DNA from 3 places in the Kouleothrix sp. 19917 genome. Region 3 is predicted to be linked to each of the others. Evidence: a T-box and tRNA genes for the amino acid it is inferred to sense, from the RefSeq annotation. Region 3 holds a T-box; the other regions hold tRNA genes.

The links. A T-box is a leader RNA that pairs with one kind of tRNA and senses whether it is charged. The one in region 3 lies ahead of ileS (isoleucine--tRNA ligase), so its partner is inferred to be a tRNA-Ile.
Region 1: it encodes a tRNA-Ile, which carries the amino acid that the T-box ahead of ileS (isoleucine--tRNA ligase) is inferred to sense. The anticodon was not compared.
Region 2: it encodes a tRNA-Ile, which carries the amino acid that the T-box ahead of ileS (isoleucine--tRNA ligase) is inferred to sense. The anticodon was not compared.

The regions. Positions count from the first base shown of each region.
Region 1 covers NZ_CP097100.1:276,383-281,860, forward strand. The annotation lists gene M1P90_RS36215 (RNA-guided endonuclease InsQ/TnpB family protein) at 1-833, shown strand, start outside; tRNA gene M1P90_RS36220 (tRNA-Ile) at 1,400-1,473, shown strand; gene M1P90_RS36225 (hypothetical protein) at 2,326-2,685, shown strand; gene M1P90_RS36230 (hypothetical protein) at 2,884-3,270, opposite strand; gene M1P90_RS36235 (permease) at 3,495-4,610, shown strand; gene M1P90_RS36240 (hypothetical protein) at 4,615-5,478, shown strand, end outside.
Region 2 covers NZ_CP097099.1:4,591,969-4,597,446, reverse strand. The annotation lists rRNA gene M1P90_RS18705 (16S ribosomal RNA) at 1-816, shown strand, start outside; tRNA gene M1P90_RS18700 (tRNA-Ile) at 897-973, shown strand; M-box (ykoK) riboswitch at 1,268-1,432, shown strand; gene M1P90_RS18695 (magnesium transporter MgtE N-terminal domain-containing protein) at 1,678-2,937, shown strand; gene M1P90_RS18690 (Nramp family divalent metal transporter) at 3,073-4,368, shown strand; gene M1P90_RS18685 (peptidylprolyl isomerase) at 4,534-5,292, opposite strand; gene fni (type 2 isopentenyl-diphosphate Delta-isomerase) at 5,467-5,478, shown strand, end outside.
Region 3 covers NZ_CP097099.1:6,665,402-6,670,879, forward strand. The annotation lists gene ileS (isoleucine--tRNA ligase) at 1-1,326, opposite strand, end outside; T-box leader at 1,413-1,687, opposite strand; gene M1P90_RS27020 (single-stranded DNA-binding protein) at 1,837-2,331, shown strand; gene M1P90_RS27025 (response regulator transcription factor) at 2,625-3,305, shown strand; gene M1P90_RS27030 (ATP-binding protein) at 3,355-5,478, shown strand, end outside.

The DNA.
Region 1 (5,478 bases), on a different replicon from region 3:
TGGTGTTGCCGCTGCCGGAGCGGTTCCGCGGCGCAACCATCCGCCAGGTCGCCTTGCTGTGGCGGGCTGATCACTTCGAGATCGCGCTCACTGTTGAGGAACCACCAGACCCGCCTACTCGCACCGACGGTATCACCGCCGGGGTCGACCTCGGCGAAATCAACGTCGCGACCATCGTCACCGAACGAGGTGACGCGCTGGTACTCAACGGGCGCTATTTGCGGTCGGTCAAGCGGCTGCGCAACAAACGGCACAGTACGCTCACGACGAAGCTCGCCCGCTGTCGGAAGGGCAGTCGCCGCTGGAAACGATTGACACAGCGTAAGGCTCAGGCATCGGCACAGTTCTATCGCCAGCAGCGTCACATTCTCCACACCGCAAGCCGTCGCCTGGCGGACTTCGCACGCCAGCACGGCGTGACCCGGCTGGCGGTCGGCGACGTGCGGGACATTGCAGATAGTGTGGACAAGGGTCGCAAAACCAACCAGAAGCTGTCCCAATGGGCGCGTGGCCAGTTTGAAGCCTATATGCGCTACAAGGCGCGTCGGTTTGGTTGCACCACCGACCACATTCCCGAAGACTACTCGACCCGGACATGCGCGGCGTGTGGGCATGTCCACTCCTCCGCACCACGGGGGCGGGTGTTCCGCTGCTCCGGCTGTGGTGCGATTGTCCACCGTGACGCCAATGGTGGTGCGAACATTTGCTCCCGCAGCATGTTCGGCTGCTATGGGCGCGTCCAGGTGCGGCAGACCACGTATCGACATGCGTGTCATGTCGTAGTGCCTCGGACACAGGCCAGGAGTGCGCCTCCTGTTGCTGCGCGGCGCTAACGCCGCCAGAAACCGCCCACTTTCAGCGGACGGAGTGTCACACAGCGGTCTGAGGCAGATTCCGACGGCCGGTACCAGAGGGAGGAGGTCGGCGTTCGAGCCGCCGGCAGAGCAGCGGCTCTGCTCGTCTAACTGGATAGGACACTTCCCGCTGCGGAGATCGGCGTTCGAGCCGCCGACGGGGCCGCGGCCCTGCTCGTCTAACTGGACAGGATACCGCCTTACGATCCCAGCGAGGCCACGATGGATACACCTGACGACGGCGGCTATGCCGCCTATGAGTGCCTGATGGCCGCGCTGAGCTTCGCTGAGATCCCCCACCTCCTTCCCCAATACCTTGTTCGGCGCCGACATCGTCGCGGAGCAAGCCACGTACCTCAAACGGTGGCTGCGCGCGACCCCCAGAAGAGCGATCTGCTGAGCGCCATCCGCTGGCGGCAACCGCGCTGGAGCAACTCGCCGGCCTCCGGTTCGACCGGGCAGAGGCCAATATGCGCAAAGCTGCGGTGCGTATCCACGCGCACCACGGCGACCTCCGGCTCCCGCCGCTATGACGGGAGCTACCTCGGGCGTTAGTGTAACAGGAACACGGCCGTCTTATAAACCGCAGTCCAAGGTGCAACTCCTTGACGCCCGACCATCGACAGCTATCGACACCGCAGTACGGTGTTAAACGCGCAGGGTGCATGGTAGACCATCGCTGGCCAGCGCGCCAGAGGAACTTCCCGACTGCTCGCCCAGCTCATACGAGCTGGAACACTACCTCCTGAAACAGCAAGGGAGGGCGCCGGCGCGCGAGTGCCCGGCGACGTAAGACGCCAACAGAAAGAACGTTCCGGCCGATGGCCCTCGGGCTCAGGTCAGGACTGAAACAGTCGGGGTAAGCGCCCGACAGCGCCGGCAGCAATGCCGACGGCTAGGGGACTGCGCTGGTGAGAGCAGCAAGGCCGGTGGGCCAGGCGCCCTCTGGGAGCCGCAAGGCGTTTGCACCAGAGAGTTTGGTCCGGCCGCCGCCGCGACGGCGAGGCGCGGTAACACCGCGCAAGCTAGGAACGGCGTCCGCGGGTCGCCCGTGGGCAGAGAGATGATGGTCCGTGACAGAATCGGGGGCATTCCATAGCACCAAAAAGGCCATCTGGGCATTGTCCCAGATGGCCTTTCTTTTTGATCTGGACACTGCTTGATGAGATCAAAGCCAAGCTGCTCGACCGCAACGTATAAGCGTTTCGGCGCGCCGGTGAGGGTTCGAGGACAGTCTGATGCCCGCGATTTTTCGCATGAAACATATAATTCTGCAATTTTTCGCACCGAGCGGTATATTTTTCGCATCAAAGCGCCTGCGCCGTGGCGATGAGGGGAACGCGAGAAGGCAGTTTGGATGCGCGATCTCCCCGATTCCTCCGTTCGCACCAAGCGATATAAAACGCCCTTCTATCTTTACATCGGAAGCGCAAGCGGTAGTATACTGCTGTGGCAGACAAAGCGATCCGCTATGAACGACGATCTCGCTCAACAGAAACCAGGTGCTGGGACGAGTGCCCCAACGCGTCGAATCAACGTCGCGCTTGACCAGGCGCTTCTAAGGCGCTGTGCGCCGTACGGAAGCCAGACCGAGGTGGTAGAGCAGGCCCTCCGCGCTTTTTTTGCGGCCCCCGACACGGCGGTGCCGCGAAGTACGGTGCTCAGAGAAACCGTCGGCACTACTTCGGTCGATCGGCAACTCATCATGGCCGTAAAGTGGTTCGCGCTCGATCGAGAGGTGGAGCGGGGGAGGCGTGTTTCACAGCGAGCGGTTATCGAAGAGATCGTCCGCGCCTACCTGGACGCGCGTGACGCGGAGTCCCGCGGTTAGATCCGCGCTGCGCTCAGGCATAATTCGGAGCCAGGCATGCATGCTGGCCGGGCGGCGTCGGCAAGATGCGGGGGCGCACACGCGCCCCGGCTTCTTTGGTATACTAGAGCAGCTTCACCGCACACAGTACCGCTGGTGACCATGCAAACGCAACCTGCCTCTGCCAGGCACACGAGAACAGTCGCCATCGATCGCGCATTAGTCCAGCGCGCCCAGGCCCGAGGAGCGCCGGCCGGCATTATCGAGGATGCGCTGCGCGCGTTTTTGGAGCGCCCCGACCTGGAAATTCCGCGCGAGCCGTTGACGGCTAAGGATCTCCGGGTCATACGCCTGGACTCGGATCTGCTGCTGCGAGTCAAGGGCTTTGCCCTCGATCAGCAGGCACGCCGTGGAAAGCGGGTGACCGTGCGCGCGATTGTCGAGGAGGTGCTCCGCGCGCGCCTCGATGCGCTGGATCAGGTCGCCTCTCCGGCGGGCGAACCATCGAGTGCGCCGCCGCATCCTCCCCAGGACGTCGCCTGACGCCGACTGGCCCCGCAGCTCCACGAGCCAGCAGCCGGAAGCTGGAAGCAGCAGCCTGTTCACGGACGTATCCTCGCCGCGTCTCGTGTGCCGCCAACACGAGCGTTAGGTGTATCATACGAATCGTCGGTAAGGGCATGCGTCCGATCAGGATCGGACGCATGCCCTCGTGACTTGTTTTCATTTTGCCGAGCTTCCGCAACGCTTGCTGGGTCGATCTGCTGGTACACTCTGCATACCACGCACGATATGTGCCGTGGCGATCGCTATGACCGGTGGGGGTGTGTATGACGGTTGCTTCGCTGTCGCGCCTGCGGCGTGACCTCACCCGACAAAATCAGGCCGCGCTCAAGGCATGTTTGCTGCTCTTTCTGCTCGCGCTGTTTCTGCTCGGCAGCCGGCTGCCCGCGGAGTATGCCAAAGTCGCCGCGGTGCAGTCGTCCTGGCGACCGGAGGGGGCCGTCCCGATCAGCTTTTCGGATCGCTGGGAGGTGGCGCCGGACGCGCCGGCCGGCCTGGCGATCGCCTTGACGGCGCTGAACTTCTGGCGCGCCAATCTTCTTGGGATGACCTTTGGCCTCGCAATCGGCGGGGCGGCGCTTTCGCTGCTGCTGACGGCGCCCGCGGTCGAGCGAGCGCTGGGGCGGCGCGGCTTTGGCGGAGTGCTGCTCGGCGCGGTGCTTGGCGCGCCGCTTAATCTCTGCGCAAACTGCGCGGCGGTCACGAGCGAGGGCGCATGCAGCCGGACGCGCGCGCCGGAAGCCGCGTATGGGATCGTCCTGGGCAGCGCGCTGTGGAACATCGTCGGCCTGACCACGATCGCGACGCTGTTTCCGCGCCCGGTCGTGATCGCGCGCATCGTTTTCAGCGCCGCGCTGACCTTCGTCGCGCTCCCGCTGCTCAGCCGCGCCCTCGCGCACACGCAGACCCTCGATCCGGCCGGCGTGAACCTGGCCGTTCCTGTGGTGAGCTGGCGTGACGCTGGGGTGAACGCGCTCTACGACTGGTGGCGGAGCTGCGTGACGCTGGCTGGCCGGCTCCTACCGCTGATGATTGTTGCGACGCTGCTGGCCGCCACCGCCCGGGTGCTGGTCCAGCCGCTCTTTAGCCCGCTCGGTGGCGATACGCCCGACGGCATCATCGCGCTGGCCCTGGCCGGCACAATCGTCAGCATCCCGGTCTTGTTCGAGATCCCGCTGGCGATCATCGTCACGCAGCTCGGCGCGGGGGTCGGCGGTGTCGCCGCGTTGATCTGCACCGCGCCGTCGATCGGCATCTTTACCGTCATCATGATGGCGCGCATGGCCGGGTGGCGGCTGGCCGCGGCGCTGCTCGCGGCCACCTTCGTGCTCGGTGTCGCCGCGGGAGCGCTTGCGCACGCCCTCGCCATTTTCGGAGGCTAATCTAATGCTTCGCTCTCCACGCTTGATTGGCCTGCTCGGCGCGCTGCTGCTCGCGGCGCAGCTCGGTCTCGCCGCGCTCTGGTCGAGCGGCGCGGACCGCGCCGTCATTGGGATGGTTGCCGTGCTGCTCGGCGCGGGCGCGCTGCTGGCGATCCCCGCCGTGCGAAAGCGCCTGCCTCGCACGCGCTGGCTGATACTGGGGCTGGCCGGCATTCTGGTCATGTGCGGCGCGCCGGCGGCGCCCCAGCTCCTTCCGCTTGAGCCCGGCATCCTTGCGCCGCGCGTAGCGCCGCCTCAGGCCGCGATTCCCGAATATGCAGCGCACATGACGCGTGTCCAGGAATCGCTCAAGCAGGAGGTTCCGATCGTGATGCTGAACGAGGGCCTGGACGATGCGCAGCGGACGGCCCAGGATCTTGCACTTCACGATCCGCGCGTGCGCGCGAAGCTGCGCGCGACGAGCGGTGAGCCGCTGCGCAACGAGGTGTTTGACGTTCGCCCGGCCCGGCAGAGCGACATTACCGACGAGACGGCCGCGTGCCGGAGCGGCCGCTGCCTGCGGGTCGAGATCTATCACTACGCCGATAACAGCGCGACCGTCGCGATGGTCGACGTCGACACGCGCACGGTGGTGGCCGTCGCCGATCTGCCGCAAATGCAGCCGGATATTCCCAAAGATCTGGAACAGGCGGCGGTTCAGATCGCAGTCAGCGCGCCGGAGGTGGAGCAGGCGCTTGGGCGGAAGCCAAGCACCGAGCAGGCCACGATGGCCGAGATGAAAACCAGCCTGAACAACACCCGCTGCGAGCGCAGCCAGCACCTGTGCGTGGCGCCGACCTTCCTGGTGGGTGAGAAGGCGCTGTGGGCG
Region 2 (5,478 bases), 2.1 Mb from region 3:
CACCAAGGGGGAAACCAGCGAACTGGGCCAGAGCTGACGCTCAGGTGCGAAAGCGTGGGGAGCGAACCGGATTAGATACCCGGGTAGTCCACGCCGTAAACGATGAATACTCGGCATCTGGGGGGCGATATTCGTCCGCCGGGTGCCCCAGCTAACGCGGTAAGTATTCCGCCTGGGAACTACGAGCGCAAGCTTAAAACTCAAAGGAATTGACGGGGGCCCGCACAAGCAGCGGAGCGTGTGGTTTAATTCGACGCAACGCGCAGAACCTTACCCAGGTTTGACATGGCACTGCAAGCCGGTGAAAGCCGGTCGCCTTCGAGGGTGTGCCACAGATGCTGCATGGCTGTCGTCAGCTCGTGTCGTGAGATGTTGGGTTAAGTCCCGCAACGAGCGCAACCCCTACGGTCAGTTACCTGTGTCTGGCCGGACTGCCCATCTTGGGAGGAAGGCGGGGATGACGTCAAGTCCGCATGGCTCTTACGCCTGGGGCGACACACACGCTACAATGTCGGTGGCAATGCGCAGCGACCTGGCAACAGGGAGCAAATCGCCAATCACCGACCCAGTGCAGATTGGGGGCTGCAACTCGCCCCCATGAAGGCGGAGTTGCTAGTAACCGCGTATCAGCCATGGCGCGGTGAATACGTACCCGGGCCTTGTACACACCGCCCGTCACGTCATGGGAGTTGTCAATGCTTGAAGTCCGTGGGCCAACCGTTTCGGCGGAGGCAGCGGCCGAGGGCAGGGGCAGCGACTGGGACGAAGTCGTAACAAGGTAGCCGTACCGGAAGGTGCGGCTGGATCACCTCCTTTCTAGGGAGCTCAGGCACTCTTCCTTGCCTGCATCGTCTGGCTTGCATTCCTGTGGTAAAGTTATGCTATAATACGGGCACGGGCGTATAGCTCAGTTGGTTAGAGCGCGATCCTGATAAGATCGAGGTCCCTGGTTCGAGTCCAGGTACGCCCACCAAACGCCGAGGTTCCGGTTTGCACCGGGCCTCGGTTTTTTGTGTGGGCACGCCCGGCCCGGGATGAAGATGTACAAAATAATCCGGCAAACATTTTGCCCTGGCCGCTAAAGCAGCGGGCTAAATTGCGGCGAAGCCCGCCTTCGCGGGCTGGAGCAGGCCGCGAAGGCGGCCTTTGCAATTGCAGCCGAGGGCTTAAGCCCCACGGCCCGCGCTACACCCCGGTTTTTTGTGCGCCTTGACAGCCCCCCGCCCCCGGCGTATACTAGCCGCGGTGACAAAAATCACGGAGTTGGTCGCTCCTTCGTTAGGCGCGGCGCTCACACAAACACAGGTCACTGTCCCGAACCGTCGAAAGACGCTAAGGGGCACACGGCGCGGCCCGGCCTAAGGGTCATGTCAAGGTGACTGCAGCGATTGCTACGTTGTGTGGGGGCTTAAGCTCAACCAGGGGGGAGAGGACGACGCAGCGTCTGCGTTTTCCGCCCCCTTGCATCTGCGAGGGGGCGTTTTGATGGATGGTATATGGACGACGGTCATTCCGCGACGGTGCAATGTGCATCCGCAATCTGTCGGCAGCGCTCCTTCCCCAGCGTGCTGCGCCGGCCCGTTCCTGCCACCCCGTAGCGGCAGGCGCTAAGCCGCGCACCACGCGCGGCGGCAGGCCCGCGGTTTGCTGCCAGTTTGCGGCAACCGGAGGCACGCCATGCTGTTTCTCGCAACGATTCTTGATGGCGCCGTGCATGGCAAGCGCGGCGAGCCGCTTGGCCGGCTGGAAGATGTGATCGTGCGCATCGGCGACGATCTGTACCCCCCGATCAGCGGCCTGGTGGTGCGCGATCGGCGGCGGCTGTTTTTTGTGCCCGCCGCACAGCTTGAGTCGATCAACGGCGTCGCCAAGCTCTTAAGTTCCACCGTTAATCTGCGCCCGTTCAGCCGCCGCGACGGCGAAGTGCTGCTGCGCAAAGACGTGCTCGACCACCAGATTATCGACATAACTGGCCGGCGGATTGTGCGCGTCAACGACGTGCAGCTCGCCCGCGTCGAAGGCGCATACCGCCTGATTGGCGTGGATGTCAGCCCGCAGGCGCTGGTGCGCCGGCTCGGGCCGCGCCGCCTGTCCGACCGAATCATCGGCCGGCAGATCATCGACTGGCGCGAGGCGCAGTACCTCGCCAGCGCCGCACCCGTGCAGCTCCGGGTTTCCTACGATCGCCTTTCCGAGATCAACCCGGTCGACCTGGCGCGGATTGTTGATGCGCTTTCGTACCGCGAGAGCGCCGAGATCGTGGCCGCGCTGGATGACGAAACCGCCGCCGAGACGCTGGAAGAAGTCAGCGACGAGCGCCTGGCCGACCTGCTGGAAGGCATGGATCAGGAGCGCGCCGCCGATATTCTGGAAGAAATGACGCCTGGCGCGGCCGCCGACGCGCTGGAAGACCTCGACGACGAAGTGGCCGAGCAGCTGCTGGCGCGCATGGAACCGGAAGAAGCCGCCGATGTTCAGCAGTTACTGGCCTACGACGAAGACAGCACTGGCCGCATCATGACCACCGATTTCGTGCGCGTGCCGGTGGGCGCATCGGTAGGCGACGCGCTGGCGATTGTGCGCGGGCTGGAAGAAGCGCCCGACCCGCTGCTAGCGGTTTATATCGTCGAAACGCCACCCGACCTCCCGCCCGACGACGACGCGCCCGCATTTCTGCACGGCATTGTGCGGCTGCGCAACCTCATTCTGGCCGACCCGGCCACGCCGCTGGCCGAGCTGATGGACGACGACGTGCCGACCGTCGGGCCGGAAGACCGCGCGGAAGACGCGGCGCGCGTGCTGGCCGAGTATAACCTGCTGGCTGTGCCAGTGCTCGACGACGACGGACGCATGATTGGCATTGTGACGGTTGACGACGCGCTGGCAGTTCTGCTGCCCGAGATCTGGCAGCGGCGCGGCGCGCGGGCTTTTGGCTAGTGCGCTTTCAGCGCAGGGGTTGGGGTTTAGGGTTTGGGGATTGCGATGCGCAACGAAGCCTTTTACCGCTATAAAACCTCACTGGGAATTGCGCGAGATCGCTGGCGACAAGCGTTACGACAAGGAATCACGATTATGACGACACGCAATACGGCCAGCAGCGGCACCGTGCGCGAGCGCATTCGGGCGCGGCGGCGGCGGATCTGGCCCTACCTGATGGCACTCGGCCCCGGCTTGCTGGCGGCCAGCGCGGGCAACGACGCCGGTGGCATCGCAACCTACGCCTCGGCGGGCGCTTCCTATGGCTATGGAATGCTCTGGGCCATGGTAATCGTTACGCTGTTTGTGGGCGTGGTGCAGGAAATGAGCGCCCGGCTCGGCGCAGTGACGGGCAAAGGCTTTTCCGACCTGGTGCGCGAAAACTTCTCGCTGCGCGTCACCGCGCTGATCCTGATGACATTGTTCGTCGCCAATTTCGGCATTATCGTCTCGGAGTTTGTTGGCATCGCCGCCGCCGCCGAGCTCTTTGGCGTGAGCCGCTACATCGCCGTGCCAATTGCGGCGGCGCTGGTCTGGGCACTGATCACGCGCGGCTCGTACGAGCGGGTGGAAAAAATCTTTCTGGTGCTGACGCTGGGTTTTTTTGCCTACATCGGCGCGGCGGTGCTGGCGCGGCCCGACTGGGGCGATGTGCTGCTGCAAACCGTGCGGCCCATGCCGCGCCTGGAAGTGGGCTACCTGCAACTGCTGATCGCGCTGATCGGCACGACGATCTCGCCCTACATGCAGCTGTATGTCCAGTCGTCGGTGGTGGAAAAGGGCGTGACGCCGGAAGAATACCCCTACACGCGCTTTGATGTGTTTGCCGGCACGCTGTTCGCCGGCATCGTGGCCGCGTTCATCATCATCGCCACGGCGGCTACGCTGTTCCCGCGCGGCATTGCCGTCGAAACTGCCGCCGACGCCGCCACGGCGCTGGAGCCGGTGGCCGGGCCGTATGCGCGCCTCTTGTTTGGCATGGGCCTGCTGGGCGCGTCGCTGCTGGCGGCGGGCGTGCTGCCGCTGGCGACGACCTATGTGATGAGCGAGGCGCTGGGATTTGAGCGTGGCGTGTCGCGCTCGTGGAGCGAAGCACCGATCTTTATGGGCTTGTTCACGGGCCTGGTGGCGCTCGGCGCACTGATCGCGCTGATTCCCGGCCTGCCGCTGTTTCAGGTGCTGGTGGGCGTGTATGTGCTGAATGGCGTGCTGCTGCCGATTGAGCTATTCGCGATTCTGGCGCTGGTCAACAACCACGAGCTGATGGGGAAGTACACGAATCGCGGCGGCTACAACACGCTGGCCTGGGCGATTGCGATTATCGTCAGCGTGCTGTCGGTGGGGCTGATTGGCATCACGGTGCTGGGCTGGTTTGGTGTGAGTCTGGGCTAGTGCATGTACGATTGACGATTTACGATTTTCGATTTCAAGCGTGCGGCGCAGAATGATCGGGCCACAGAGCGCACGGAGAGCACTGAGCGTGGAAATCCTAACTCGGTGTCCTCGGTGTTCTCTGTGGCCTAATCGTTTGGTTTTCGGTTAGAACAATGCTTTGCGCTACGATTCGCTGATTGTGATCTTCACAATCTGCTCGCCGGGCGTGGTTGGGTTCTGGTCGGGGTCGCGCAGCGGGATACCATTTACAATATCCTGGCCGCTCTGAACCTCGCCAAATACGGTATACTGGTTGTTCAGGCTGGTCGCTGGCGCGGTGGTGATAAAGAACTGCGAGCCGTTGCCATTCACGTCGTTGCCGGGGCGCGCCATCGCCACAATGCCGGGCTTGTCGAACAGCACCTTGTCGGTGAATTCGCCCGGGACGGTGTAGCCGGGGCCGCCGGTGCCGGTGCCGGTCGGGTCGCCGCCCTGCGCCATGAAGCCCGACAGCACGCGGTGCCACGTCACGCCGTTGTAGAAGCCTTCTTTTGAGAGAAACACAAAGCTGTTGACGGTTTTGGGCGCAATGTCGGGGCGCAGCTTGATCACAATATCACCGCGCGGCGTGGTGATCGTCGCGGTGTAGTTTTTGCTCGGGTCGATTGTCATCGGCGGCGCGCCCTGAGCGGCATACTTATCGTTGCGGGCGGCCACACCGTCGGCCCCGCCGGCAGCAGCCGCAGGCGCTGCGGCGGTCGGCTCGGCAGCGAAGGGCGCGGCGGTGGGCGCGGCAGCGGTGGAACCGCCACCACGGTTCGTCACCAGCATAATGATCAGGCCGGCCAGCAGCAGCACGACCACCAGGGCCGAAATGATGCCGGGCAAAGGATTCTGGCGCGGCGGCGGCGCCACGCGCTTGGGGCGATTTGCTTGGCTCACGAAGAACACTCCTTAAATAGTTGGTTTGAACGCAGAACCAGCGGCTATTATACTCGATCGCGTTCGGCGGCGATCTAAAGAAATGCTGAGAGCGCCGAAAGCCAATTTGACACGCCATGCGTATATTCGTATCATCGCTGCCGATAGCCGCGCACTGCCGACACACACAACACCATGACAGAAAAC
Region 3 (5,478 bases):
CGAGGGCTTGGCATAGTACAGCAGCGGGTTCTTGCAGCGCCAGCAGAACGGGTAGGAGTGCTTCACCCGCGCGCTGCGGAACAAAAGCCCGCGCTCCTTCAGGTTGCGCGTGATCACCGGGTCGGCCTGCTTGAAGAACATACCGCCGAAGCCCAGCGCGTCGTAGGCCGGGTAGGCATGCCCGCTCAGATCGACCGAGAACAGCGTGGGCAGGTTGTATTTGCGGCCGACCTCAAGGTCGCCATAGGCCGGCGCGATATGCACGATGCCGGTGCCATCTTCCAGCGACACAAAGTCGTCGGCGATTGCCATGTAGGCGCGCTCAAGGTCGGGCTTGTCGCCCGCGCCGGGCACGCCGTCGTACAGGCGCTGGTAGCGCACGCCCCACAGCGCGTCGCCCTTGAAGCGGTCGAGCACGGTGTAGTTGCCCTCGCCCAGCACCTGATCGGCCAGCGCCTCGGCCAGCACCAGCCGTTCGGGCGAAGCATGTGCGCCCGACGCTGTGTCTGTTTCGCCACTGGCAGCCGGCGAATTTTTCGCCCCAACAAATTCCACCAGCACATAGTCGGCGTCGGGCTTGAGCGCGACGGCTACGTTTGCCGGCAAGGTCCAGGGCGTGGTCGTCCAGGCCAGAAAGGCCGCGCCCGCCAGCGCCGCGTCGTGCGGGTGCCCGCTCGGCTCGTGGCGGAAGCGGATCCACACGCTTGGGTCATCGACATTATCTTCAAAGCCCAGCGCAACCTCGGCATCGGCCAGGGTCGTGCCGCAGCGCGGGCAATGCATGGTGACCTTATAGTCGCGGAACAGCAGGTCTTTGTCCCAGAACTGGCGCAAGATCCACCACAGCGACTCGATGTAGCTGTTGTCGTAGGTGGTGTATGGGTTGTCCAGATCGAGCCAGAACGCGATCCGATCGGTCAGCCGCTCGAACTCGTCGACATAGCGGTTGACGCTTTCCTTACACTTCGCGTTGAACTCCTTGATGCCATACTTCTCGATGTCGGGCTTGCCGCTGAAGCCCAGCTCCTTCTCCACCTCGACCTCGACCGGCAGTCCGTGCGTATCCCAGCCGCCACGCGCACCGATCACATAGCGCCCGCGCATGCGCTGGTAGCGCACGATCAGGTCTTTGGTGACACGCGCCTCAACGTGGTGCACGCCCGGCCGGCCATTCGCCGTGGGCGGCCCTTCGAAGAAGATAAACGGGCGCGCGCGATCCCCGGCCGCCAGCGCCTGCTTGACGATATTCTGCTCGGCCCACCATTGTGCAACTGTTTGCTCAAGCTTGGGAAAAGCCAGCTTGGCGTCGACATCTTGAAATGGCATAGTTCCTCCAGCGGGGCGCAGGTAGCGAACTGTTCGCCACTCGTCGCCCTGATCCGTTCTACGGACAACAAAAAACCCCGTCCCTGTACAGGGACGAGGCATCATCTACCCCGCGGTACCACCCCGCTTGGCGCATATGCGCCCGCTTCGTGAAGGTGCTAACACACCTCCGCCCGGGTAACGTCGGGCGAGACCGGAAACCTTTACTCTGCGCCGGGTGACTGCGAGATAGCAACGCCCGGTGCGGTTCGAGGCTCGGCTCGGGAGGGATTTTTGCTGGCCCGCCAGGCACGCCTTTCACCAACCGCGTGCTCGCTGAACTGCGCTACAACCAGCTACTTGTCTCCGTCAGTGCCTGTTGCTCATATTGTACCATATTCGCGCAAGCCGCGTGCAAGGGCCAAAAGTCGGAGTTTGGTTTTCTTCCCGCGCCAAAAATGCTTGACACTTCAAGAACAAATGTGCTATAGTGCGGGCAGAGCAGCTACCGGCATTGAGAGGAGCACAGCAATGAGCAAAGATTTGAACAAAGTGCAACTTACCGGCCGATTAGGTGCCGACCCCGAGCTGCGCCAAACGCCCCAGGGCCATGCCGTCACGACATTTCGCGTTGCGTCCAACCGCTCGTGGCGCACTGCCGAAGGCGAAGCGCATGAAGACACCGAGTGGTTTCGCGTGGTGGCGTGGAACAAGCTCGCCGATATTTGCGCGCAATGGATGATGAAAGGCTCGCGCGTGTATGTCGAAGGCCGCCTGCAAACCCGACAGTGGGAAGATCAGGATGGGCAAACGCGCTACCTCAGCGAAGTGATCGCCAATGACATCATCATCCTCGATGCCCGGCGCGATCAATTGGCAGCGCCTGCCGAGCCAGTTGGGGCAAGCGCCGCACCTGCCGCTACAGTTCCTGCCGCCGCTGCCCCTGCCCGCCCGGCGCGCGCCGCAAAAGTCGCTGCCCTGCCGCGCGGCACCAACACCTTCGACGAAGAAGATTTGCCGTTTTAGCTCTGCATATATTGCGCTTTGGGATGCATGCCCAGTTTTCAGGCTGGCAGGCATCTCTTTTTATGTTGGCGCACATCATAGTGGCGCTACCTGTTGTAGTGTGAGCAAACTTTTAACAGAAACACAACCAAAATCGGGTATGATGAGGCGTAACTTTTTCATCATCGCAGCAGTTTATATGATTAGAGATATTTTGAACAAGCCACCGTGCATCAGACAAAGAACACACAACAGCATGGCCCTAGGCCACTGCTGTGGTTGCTGCTGATACGCGCTACAAGGAGAGCCCGCAGATGCATATTTTAGTTGCTGACGATGATCTGCCCAGTGTGAAATTGACTTCATTCCTGCTTGAAGAGGCCGGCTATCGCGTTTTCAAGGCATACGACGGCCCCAGCATTTTACAGGTTATCGAACAATATAACCCTGATCTTGTTCTTCTTGATGTTTCCATGCCCAAGTCGAACGGCTTTGATATCTGCCGCCAGATCCGCCGCACCTCGGACGTTCCGATTATTTTTCTTTCGGCGCGCTCGCAGCTGCAAGATCGCGTCATGGGCTTGCAGATCGGCGGCGACGATTACCTCGTGAAGCCGTTTGAGCCTTCCGAACTGCTCGCGCGCGTTGAAGCGGTGCTGCGCCGCCGCAACAGCGACATGCTGAACCCGTCGGCGCGGCTGAGCCAGGGTGGCATCACGCTCGACCCAGTTGAGCACAAAGTGCTGTTTGAAGACGGCCGCACGATTGAGTTGACGCCACTAGAATTTCGTTTGCTGTACTACCTCATGAAAAATGCCGGCCGGGTGCTCAACACCAGCCAGATTCTTAGCAAGGTTTGGGGCTACGATTACGAAGGCGAAAGCAACCTGGTGGCGGTGTATATTCGCCGCCTGCGCACCAAGATCGAAAAGGACGCCGAGCATCCGCACCACGTACTGACGGTTCGCAATCTTGGGTATAAATTCGAAGTCTAGCGACGCACTTGTTCAACGTAAGGACTAGGTGAGGAGAGCAGCGGCAAGTATGGCAGCCGGCGAAGCAATAACTACCCGCACGAAGCATTGGGCCGCGCTTGAGCGGCGCGATCTGCTACGTGCCGCTGCTCCACTTTTGAGTTTTACATACGCCTGGTGGCTTTTGAATATGCCACTCGCGCCAGTTATCGGTGGGTTTCTCGTCCTCTATGGTACTGCTCAGCTCAGCCTAATCTTCATCCGCCGACGCCCTCGCTCCACGGTCTATACATCGACCCTTCCTACAACCTCCTGGTTAGCGGTTGGCATTGATTTGCTTTTTGCAATGCTGCTGCTCAGTCAGGCACAAACCCTCGGGCCTGCCATCTACCCACTGTACATCTTGCTTGCGATCCGCGCGCTTGCCAGCTTTCGGCGCCTGCCGCTTGCTATGATTTTGCCGTTTCTTTTTGGGCCAATCTATATCTATGTGGCGTCGGTTGGCGGGGGCTACGCATCGCTCGATCCAATGTCGGAATGGGCTTTGCTGGCAAACAGTCTTGGTATTGGCGTCATTGCTATCTGGGCGATGTCGTTTCAGCAGCGCGTGAATACCACCCTTCGGCACGAACTGCGGGCCGAGCGCATGGGCCGCGAAGCGCGGATTGGCGACCTCGAACGGAGCGCAAACGATCTGCGCGCACGCATGCGTCAGCTCCACGCGCTTGAAGAAGGTTTGCGCGTTATCACCAGCACGCTGAGCCTCGACGAAGTGCTGAGCCAGATTGTCGATAGCACGGTGCAAATGCTTGGCACGAGTCGTATCCACGGAATAGTGCTGTCGCTGCAGCAAGGCACCGGCTATGAACACCGCACGTTTATGCTGGACGAACTGCGCGGCGATGCATGGGCAAGCTCGCTGACTCGCCGCGCAATTATGCAGGAAGTTCCAATCATTATTACCAACGCGGCGCAGGATGCTGAGCTTGCCGATACCATTCCGCAGGGCATGGTCTCGGTGCTGTGTGTGCCGCTGTTTGTTGGCGATGGTCCAGCGCAAGGCGCGCTTACGGTTGTCAGTCGTAGTTTGGCTGCCTATTCGAGCAGCGACGCCCGCCACCTGACCGCGCTTTCGATGCAGGCGGGTATTGCAATAAATAATGCCGAATTGCACAGCCGACTGCGCCAGCAGCAGCAGCTGTTGCACGCAGTAGTGCGCGATATCAACGACGGGCTGGTTGTTCTCGATGAATCCTCGCAGGTCGTGGTTACCAACCCACTCGGTCAGGCGATGCTTGAGGATGCGGTTCGCGGGCCGGCTTTGACGCGGCAGCTTGACGCAATGGCTGCGCGCCTGCGTGCCGAGCATAAACCAACTCTGATGAGCAACCTGCATTTTCGTCAAGAAGAAGATGAGATCGGCCAATACTACCAGGCATACGCCTCGCAGGTGCGCTACAACGACACCGATGCTCCGTTGGTAGCGATTGTGCTGCATGACATTACCGAGCAGAAAATCGAAGAAAAATCGCGCAGCGAGTTTATTTCAATGGTGGCGCACGAACTGCGCAATCCTCTTAATTCACTGAATGGCTTTATTAAAGTTGTGCTGCGCGGGCAGGCTGGCGCGCTCACCGCCTTGCAGAATGAGTTTCTGACAATTGCTGACGGCCAGGTTGAGTTGCTGAAAAGTCGTATTTCTGAATTCCTCGAATATAATCGCGTGGAAGCAGGCCGATTGGTGCTCGACCCGAAACTGAATGATTTATCGCTTCTGGTTACTGCTACAGCCACGCGCTTGAGCCTTCAGGCAGAGCAAAATGGTCTCAAGCTGGTCAATGATGTCAGTACCCACCTGCCAGAGTTTGTGTTTGACAGCGAGCGTATTGGGCAGGTGTTGAATAATTTGATCGAAAATGCAATTAAGGCTACGCCTCCGGGCGGCGCAATTACCCTTTTCTCAGAGCTGCAGGCCGATGAGGTGGTAATGCACGTCTGTGATACGGGCGTAGGCATTCCGAAAGAAGAGCAGGCGAAGATCTTCCAGCGCTTCTACCGGGCGCACAACCGCTCGTCGAGCAAGGGCAACCATCTTGGGCTGGGTTTGACGATCTGCCAGCAAATTGTTGAGGGCCATCAGGGGCGAATGTGGGTGGAGAGCGAAGAAGGCGAGGGAAGCTGCTTTAGTTTTGCG